2 regions of the Bradyrhizobium sp. 62B genome follow, and region 2 is predicted to be linked to the other one. Evidence: riboswitches for the same ligand, from Rfam matches in the RefSeq annotation. Region 2 holds a riboswitch; the other holds the start of a gene.
The links. A riboswitch is a leader RNA that binds a small molecule or an ion and turns the genes downstream of it on or off. The one in region 2 is predicted to bind S-adenosylmethionine.

Region 1 (4,208 bases), 1.3 Mb from region 2:
TGGCGCCGGCCTCGCAATCGCATGCGCAGACCGCACAGGCGACGCCCGCGCCAGTGCAATCGGCTGATCCCGCCCCCACCTCGCCCTCGCAGACCACCGTTGCGGTGACCTCACCGGAGCAGCGCGGCGTCACGTCGCGCGCCATCGACAAGGTGAAGCAGGTCGCCAAATCCGCCGCCGATATTTTCAGCCGCGTGCCTTGCCTGCCGCCCAAAGACGCGAACAAGGGCGGCGCGAAGGCGATGGGCTCGCTGCCGCATGTCGCGGGCAAGCTCGTTGCGGGCAAGCCCGTCCTCATCGTCGCGTTCGGCTCGTCGTCGACCGCAGGCTTCGGCGCCAGCTCGCCGGAGTTCAACTATCCGAACCGGCTCGCCGCGCAGCTGCGCCGGCACTATCCGACCGCGGACATCACCGTCGTCAATGCCGGCGTCGGCGGCGAGGACGCGCCCGAGATGATGAAGCGCCTCCAGACGCAGGTGATCGACGTGCATCCGGATCTCGTGATCTGGCAGGTCGGCACCAACGCAGTGCTGCGCAATCTCGATCCCGGCGAGACCGCAAAACTGGTCGAGGACGGCATCAGCCGCATCCAGGCCGCGGGCGGCGCCGACATCGTGCTGGTCGATCCGCAATATTCGCCCGCCGTCAACCAGCGCAAGGAGAGTGCCGGCAAGATGGTGCACCTGCTCGGCAAGGTCGCCGAGCTGCGTCACGTCGGCATCTTTCCGCGCTTCGAGGTGATGCGCGACTGGCACGAGAACCAATCGATCCCGGTCGAGAGCTTCGTCATCGCCGACGGCCTGCACATGAACGATTGGGGCTATGCCTGCTTCGCGCAGCTGCTCGGCGACGACATCATCCGCTCCGTCGGCCAGATCAGGCTCGGCGTGAACGTGCCGGCGGACGTGCGGACGTACCGGCCGATGTGAAAAGACGGCGCGTAGGGCGGGGTTAGCCCTGTAGATGCGCGAAGCGCATCTGCTCGGCGTAACCCGCCATTGTCTGTCTGTGCGGAAACGGAAGCGGCGGGTTACGCCTTCGGCCAACCCGCCCTACCAAGCGATCACGCCTTCTCCAGCGCCGCCGTCAGATCCTCGATCAGATCGTCCGGATGCTCCAGGCCTGCCGAGAAGCGGATGAAACCTTCGCCGATGCCGAGCGCGGCGCGGTCTTCCGGTTTCAGGCGCTGATGCGTCGTGGTGGCCGGATGCGTGACGAGGCTCTTGGCGTCGCCGAGATTGTTCGAGATCCGCGCAAGCTTCAGCTCGTTGAGCACGCGGAACGCGGCAGCCTTGCCGCCCTTGACCTCGAAGCCGACCAGCGTCGAGCCGCCGCGCATCTGCTTTTTCACCAGCGCCGCCTGCGGATGATCGGCGCGTCCGGGATAGACCAGCCGTGCGATCTTCGGATGGCTCGCCAGCACCTCGGCGATGCGCGAGGCGGTATCGGTCTGCGCGCGCACGCGCACGCCCAGCGTCTCCAGACCCTTGAGCAGGACCCAGGCGTTGAACGGCGAGATCGACGGCCCGGTCTGGCGCATGAAATTGTGGATGTGTTCCGCGATGAAGGCTTCCGAGGACAGGATGATGCCGCCGAGGCAGCGGCCCTGGCCGTCGATATGCTTGGTCGCGGAATAGACCACCACGTCGGCGCCGAGCGCGAGCGGGCTCTGCCAGATCGGCGTTGCGAACACGTTGTCGACCACGAGCCGCGCGCCGCCCTTGTGCGCGATCTCGGCGATCCCGGGAATGTCGAGCACATCCAGCGTCGGATTGGTCGGGCTCTCCAGGAAGAACGTCTTGGTGTTCGGTCGCAATGCGCGCTGCCACTGGTCGAGGTCGAGCCCGTCGACCAGCGTGGTCTCGATGCCATAGCGCGGCAACAAGTCCTGCACGACGTAGAGGCACGAGCCGAACAGCGCCCGTGAGGCCACCACGTGATCTCCGGCCTTGAGCGGCGCCAGGATCGCGGTCGTCACCGCGGCCATGCCTGTCGCCGCCGAGCGGGCGGCTTCGGCGCCCTCGAGCTCGATCATGCGGCGCTCGAACATTGCGATGGTGGGATTGGAGTAGCGCGAATAGATGAAGCCCGGATCCTCGCCCTTGAACCGCGCCTCGCACTCCTCGGCGCTGTTGTAGACGTAGCCCTGGGTCAGGAACAGCGACTCCGACGTCTCGCCATATTGCGAGCGCAGGGTGCCGGAATGGACCAGGCGGGTTTCGGGGCGGTAAGCAGCAGGCGACTTCGACATAGGACCCTCCGACATGACCGTCTCGTCGAAGACGGTCACAAAAAAACCGGCCTGGATATCTCCACGGGCCGGGATCACAGAGGTCCCCGGCCTGTTTAGCGACTTATTTAACGTGGCTGCAAGCCGGCCGGCTCAAATCACCACGGGATAAGTGATGCTCATATTCCGCAATGCCCTTTCCGTCAAGGCGTCCATCGGATAGCCGTAAAAGACTTGTATTTCCGGCATGTCCGGATGCAATTGACCCCTGATGAGGACCCCCGGTTGACGTTCACGGTCGCGCCCGACGCCAATGGTATCCTGCCCGACCGCATGATCGCGGCGATGGCGGAGGCGGGGCTCATCCTGCCCGCCTATGATTTCGTCGAGAGCCAGATCCAGCCGGCGAGCCTCGATCTGCGCCTCGGCGACATCGCCTATCGCGTCCGCGCCAGCTTCCTGCCCGGTCCCGGCTCAACCGTCGCCGAGCGCATCGACGAATTGAAGCTGCACGAGTTCAGCCTCGCCGACGGTGCGGTGCTGGAGACCAACTGCGTCTACATCGTGCCGCTGCTGGAAAGCCTCGCGCTGCCGCCGGAGATCGTCGCGGCCGCGAACCCCAAGAGCTCGACCGGCCGGCTCGACGTCTTCACCCGCGTCATCGCCGACGGCACCCGCCGCTTCGACATGATCGGCGCCGGCTATCACGGTCCGCTCTATGCCGAGATCAGCCCGAAGACGTTTCCGGTGCTGGTCCGCGAGGGCTCGCGCCTCAGCCAAGTGCGCTTCCGCACCGGCGATGCCATCCTCAACGCCGACGAGCTCGACGGCCTGCACGCCACTAAGCGTCTCGTCGATGTCGACGATGCCGATCTGTCGGGCGGTGTCGCTGTCTCCGTCGACCTCTCCGGCGAGAAGGCGAGCGGCTTCGTCGGCTACCGCGCCAAGCGCCACACCGGCGTCGTCGACGTCGATCGCCGCTCCGGCTACGCGGTGGAAGATTTCTGGGAGCCGATCTCGGCCCGTCCCGACGGCAGCCTGATCCTCGATCCCGGCGAGTTTTACATCCTGGCGTCGAAGGAAGCCGTGCAGGTGCCTCCGGACTACGCCGCGGAGATGGTGCCATTCGATCCGCTGGTCGGCGAATTCCGCGTGCATTATGCCGGATTCTTCGATCCCGGCTTCGGCTATGCCGGCGCCGGTGGGCTGGGCTCGCGCGCCGTGCTGGAGGTGCGTTCGCGCGAAGTGCCGTTCATCCTCGAGCACGGCCAGATCGTCGGTCGCCTCGTCTACGAGAAGATGCTGGCCCGCCCCGACGCGATGTACGGCCAGCGCATCGGCTCCAATTACCAGGCCCAGGGCCTCAAACTATCGAAGCATTTCCGGGTGTAGCGCGATCCTGTAGCCCGGATGGAGCGCAAGCGTCATCCGGGACAGTCTCGCTTGTGGCACGATCCCGGATTGCGCTCCGCTCCATCCGGACTACGAGGTGACGAGATGAGCAATCCATCCGAACTCGACGCAAAGATTGCCGAGAACGTCGCGGACGCGCTGATCTATTCGGATCGGTCCGGCACGATCATGCGGTGGAACGGTGCAGCGACGGCCCTGTTCGGCTTCACCGCCGCGGAAGCGCTCGGCCAGAATCTCGACCTGATCATTCCCGAACATCTGCGCGCCGCGCACTGGAAAGGTTTCGAGGCCGCGCTCGCGAGCGGCAGCGTGAAGCTTGCGGGCAAGCCGACGCTGACCCGCGCGCTGCACAAGAGCGGACGCAAGCTCTACATCGAGATGACGTTCGCATTGGTGCGGGATTCCGGCGGCAACGTGCTGGGATCAGTGGCGATGGCGCGCGACGTCACCGAACGGGTCGAGCGTGAGCGCGCAGCCAAGACGCCGCCGCAAACTTCGTGATGCGGAATTGGCGGGCGCTCGCGCAGGGCGCCCTGCGCGGCCGTCATGTTGCCTGCCGTGGGGT
Region 2 (4,208 bases):
CTCGCTCCAGATCGGATTGAACGCGCCGCAGCGCGCGCTGTCGATGACGCTGGCCGGCGTCGGCTCCGGCTCGGAGATCGAGAATTTGGAGGCTTGGCGCAAGCAGTGTCGCGCCAATGCCGAGCAGTTCGAGACGCTGGGCTCGGTGGAAGTCGCAAAGGTCACGCGCGAGGCGCCGAGCCGGATCCCCTTCCTGGTGAAGGATCCGCGCGGCCACGCCGATTTCTACGCCGCGCTGGCGCGGCACGACGCCAAAGGCTCGGCGCGCACGATGCGCGGCTTCCAGGGCGGCCGCCCCTCGATCTTTACGATGACGGACGCGATCCGCGCCGCCGCGACGCCGGCACTGATCATCTGCGGTGATGAGGACGATCCCTGCGTCGGCGCGAGCCTGTTCCTGAAGAAGCACCTTCCCGCGGCGGGGCTCGCGATGTTTCCGAAGTCCGGCCACGTGCTCAATCTCGAAGAGCCCGCGCTGTTCAACGAGACGGTGGCACGGTTCGTGACGCTGGTGGAAGCGGGACGCTGGCCAGTACGCGACCCGAGGTCGCTGGCCCCACACTAGCTGTCGTTCCGGGATGCGCCGGAGGCGCAGGCCCGGACTCCATCGGGCTGCGGGGCACTGTTGCACGATGAATTCTCGGATGCGCAATTGCGCATCCGAGCTCGCGCTTCGCGCGCCCCGGAATGACGGAGAGAGACTACTTCCCCCCGCCGCGGCTCAGCAGAAACACGCCCTGCTCGCCGAACATGTTCCACACCCACCAGGGCAGGTTCAAGGGCACCGGACGGCCGTAGAGATCGAGCGCCACCGAACGCTCCATCTTGACGTTGATCTCGTCGCAGAGCTCGACGAAATCCTTGATGGTGCAGAAATGGATGTTGGCGGTGTCGTACCAGGTCGCCGGCAAATTCTCGGTGCGCGGCATGTGGCCGCCGATCAGGAGCTGGAGCCGCATCTTCCAGAAGCCGAAATTCGGGAACGACACGATTGCGCGGCGGCCGATGCGCAGCAGATTCTCCAGCACCACCCGCGGCTGCCGCGTCGCCTGCAGCGTCTGCGACAGGATCACGTAGTCGAAGGCGTCATCGGGATAATTGACGAGATCGGTGTCGGCATCGCCCTGCACCACCGCAAGGCCCTTGGCGACGCAGCGATTGACGCCCTCGCGCGACAGCTCGATGCCGCGGCCGTCGATGCCGCGGGTCTCCAGGAGCTGAAGCAGGTCGCCCTCGCCGCAGCCGACGTCGAGCACCTTCGAGCCCGGCTTGACCATTTCGGCCACCAGCCGATGATCGGCGCGAAAATCACCGGACCGTCCGGTCGTAACGCCGCCCAGCGGCAATACGTCCTGCGCAGACATGCTAGCTATCCTTCAGCCCGCGGGCCTTGCCTGCCGATTGCAGGAAGGCGCGGGAGATGTCGAAGAATTCGGGAACGTCAAGCAGGAAGGCATCATGGCCGCGATCGGTCTCGATCTCGGCGAACGACACCCGCGCGCTCGACGCGTTCAGGGCATGCACCAGCGCGCGCGATTCCGAGGTCGGAAACAGCCAGTCGCTGGTGAAGGAGACGACGCAGAAGCGGGTCTTGATATCCGCGAACGCCTTTGCGAGCACGCCGCCATGGTCGGCGGCGATGTCGAAATAGTCCATCGCGCGGGTCAGATAGAGATAGGCATTGGCATCGAAGCGTTCGACGAAAGAAGAGCCCTGGTAGCGCAGGTACGACTCGACCTGGAAGTCGGCGTCGAACGAGAAGGTCGGCAGCTCGCGGTCCTGCATGCGCCGGCCGAACTTGCGATGCAGCGCCGCGTCCGAGAGATAGGTGATGTGCGCCGCCATGCGCGCCACCGCGAGCCCGCGATGCGGATGGATGCCGTGATCGGCATAGCTGCCGCCGTGCCAATCGGGATCGGCCATCACGGCCTGGCGGCCGAGTTCGTGGAAGGCGATGTTCTGCGCCGAGTGCCGCGTCGCGCAGGCGATCGCCAGCGCGGAGAACACGCGGGCCGGATACGCCGCGGTCCATTGCAGCACCTGCATGCCGCCCATCGAGCCGCCGACCACCGCGAACAGCGTGTCGATGCCGAGCCGGTCGATCAGCATCGCCTGCGCGCGCACCATGTCCGGAATCGTGATGACGGGAAACTCGAGACCCCAGACCTTGCCGGTGGCGGGATTGATCGACGCCGGCCCGGTCGAGCCCATGCAGCCGCCGATCACGTTGGAGCAGATGATGAAGTAGTGCTTGGGATCGATCGGGCGGCCGGGGCCGACCAGCGTCTCCCACCAGCCGGACTTGCCGGTGACGGGATGCACATTGGCGACATGCTGATCGCCGGTCAGCGCATGGCAGATCAGAATTGCGTTGGAGCGATCGGCGTTGAGCTCGCCATAGGTCTGATAGGCGATCTGGAACGGGGAGAGATCGACGCCGCAATCGAGCCGCAGCGGCTGCTCGGCGCCGAAATGCGCGATCTGCGAGCTCGGATGATCCACCTCGTGCGACCGCTCGTCGGCGCTGATCGCAGGACTCGGTATCGACTTGACGCCACCCATCTGACCATCGACCTCGTTCGCGATCAAACCTTGATCGCCACTTGCATCAGGCCATGAAAAACCCGGCCTGAACGATAGGTTCGGCCGGGATCGGAAGCGTCCCCGGCCTGTTTAGCGAGTTTTTTAACGTGGCTGCAAGCCGGCCGGCTCAAATGACCACGGAACGGATAAAAACTACCGTCTTGGGCGGTTTTCGTCAAGTCGCGGCCCGGATCGGTTCAATTCGCCTCTGTCGCGCGGGACGAAAAGGACGTCATTTCTCTTTGCTTTCGCCGCTCCGACTGCCTAATCAGGGCATTCCCCCATCGGAACGATCGACAGCCAGACATGTCCCAACGTCCGCCCGCGCCACCATCGCTGCAGGAACTGCGCAAGGAGATCGACGCGATCGACGAGGGCATGCACCGCCTGCTGATGCAGCGCGGCGACATCATCGACCGCCTGATCCAGGTCAAGCAGACCCAGGAGGTCGGCTCGGCGTTCCGCCCGGCGCGCGAGGCATCCATGATGCGCGAGCTCGTGCAGCGCCATCGCGGCATCCTGCCGCTCGACACGGTCGAGAGCATCTGGCGCGTCATCATCTCGACCTTCACCTATGTGCAGGCGCCGTTCTCCGTGCATGCCGACATCTCGGCCAGCGAGGCGGCGATGCGCGATTCCGTGCGCTTCAATTTCGGCTTCACGGTGCCTTACGTCGCCCATTTCAGCGCGCAGGCCGCGGTCGAGGCGGTGGCGAAATCCAAGGGCGATTTGGCAATGGTCTCGGCAACCTCGAGCCGCACGCCGTGGTGGCTGGAGCTGGAAGCGGACGGCGCGCCGAAGATCATCGCGCGGATGCCCTTCATCGAGCGTGCCGACCATCCGGCCGCATTGCCGGTCTTCGCGATCTCGCGCGTCGCCGACAGCGCCCTGGTGACCGAGGTCGAGACCTTCAGTGTCCGCGTGTCCGGCTGGAACGCGGAGGTCGCGCGCGCGCTCTCGCCGCTCGCCGAGATCGTGGCGGTGCCCGACACCGCCTTCGACGGCGCGGCGCTCCTGGTCTCGGTCACGAGCGCGACCAGCATCGACAAAATCAGGGCTGCCCTGATCGAGGCGGGGGCCTCGGTGCGCTCTGTGGCCCTCGTCGGCAGCCACGCAACGCGCTATACGGTGCCCCCGACCGGGGCGAAATCGTAAACCGCGCGCCCGCCCCGCCATTTTCGGAGTTCAAGATGTCCCGCCCCGTGCCGAATCCAGGCATTCTCGATATTGCGCCCTACACGCCCGGCAAGAGCCCGGTCGCCGAGCCGGGCCGCAAGGTGTTCAAGCTCTCCGCCAACGAGACGCCGTTCGGGCCCTCGCCCAAGGCGATCGAAGCCTTCAAGCGCGTCGCGGATCACCTGGAAGACTATCCGGAAGGAACCTCCCGCGTGCTGCGCGAGGCGATCGGCCGCTCGTTCGGGCTCGATCCCAACCGCATCATCTGCGGCGCCGGCTCGGACGAGATCCTCAATTTGCTGGCCCACACCTATCTCAGCCACGGCGACGAGGCGATCTCGACCACCCACGGCTTCCTGGTCTACCCGATCGCGACCATGGCGGTCGGCGCCAAGAACGTGGTCGCGCAGGAGACCAACCTCACCTGTGACGTCGACGCCATCCTCAAG

Region 1: it holds a riboswitch for S-adenosylmethionine, as region 2 does, so the genes downstream of both, ML401_RS33610 (O-succinylhomoserine sulfhydrylase) here and ML401_RS04505 (homoserine O-acetyltransferase) in region 2, are expected to answer to the same signal.

Annotation. Positions count from the first base shown of each region.
Region 1 is NZ_CP092841.2:6,988,063-6,992,270, reverse strand. Features, by position in the region: gene ML401_RS33615 (SGNH/GDSL hydrolase family protein) at 1-929, shown strand, start outside; gene ML401_RS33610 (O-succinylhomoserine sulfhydrylase) at 1,064-2,251, opposite strand; SAM riboswitch at 2,326-2,405, opposite strand; gene ML401_RS33605 (2'-deoxycytidine 5'-triphosphate deaminase) at 2,486-3,622, shown strand; gene ML401_RS33600 (PAS domain S-box protein) at 3,728-4,144, shown strand.
Region 2 is NZ_CP092841.2:948,878-953,085, reverse strand. Features, by position in the region: gene ML401_RS04515 (alpha/beta fold hydrolase) at 1-565, shown strand, start outside; gene metW (methionine biosynthesis protein MetW) at 702-1,364, opposite strand; gene ML401_RS04505 (homoserine O-acetyltransferase) at 1,366-2,562, opposite strand; SAM riboswitch at 2,653-2,732, opposite strand; gene ML401_RS04500 (chorismate mutase) at 2,890-3,738, shown strand; gene hisC (histidinol-phosphate transaminase) at 3,774-4,208, shown strand, end outside.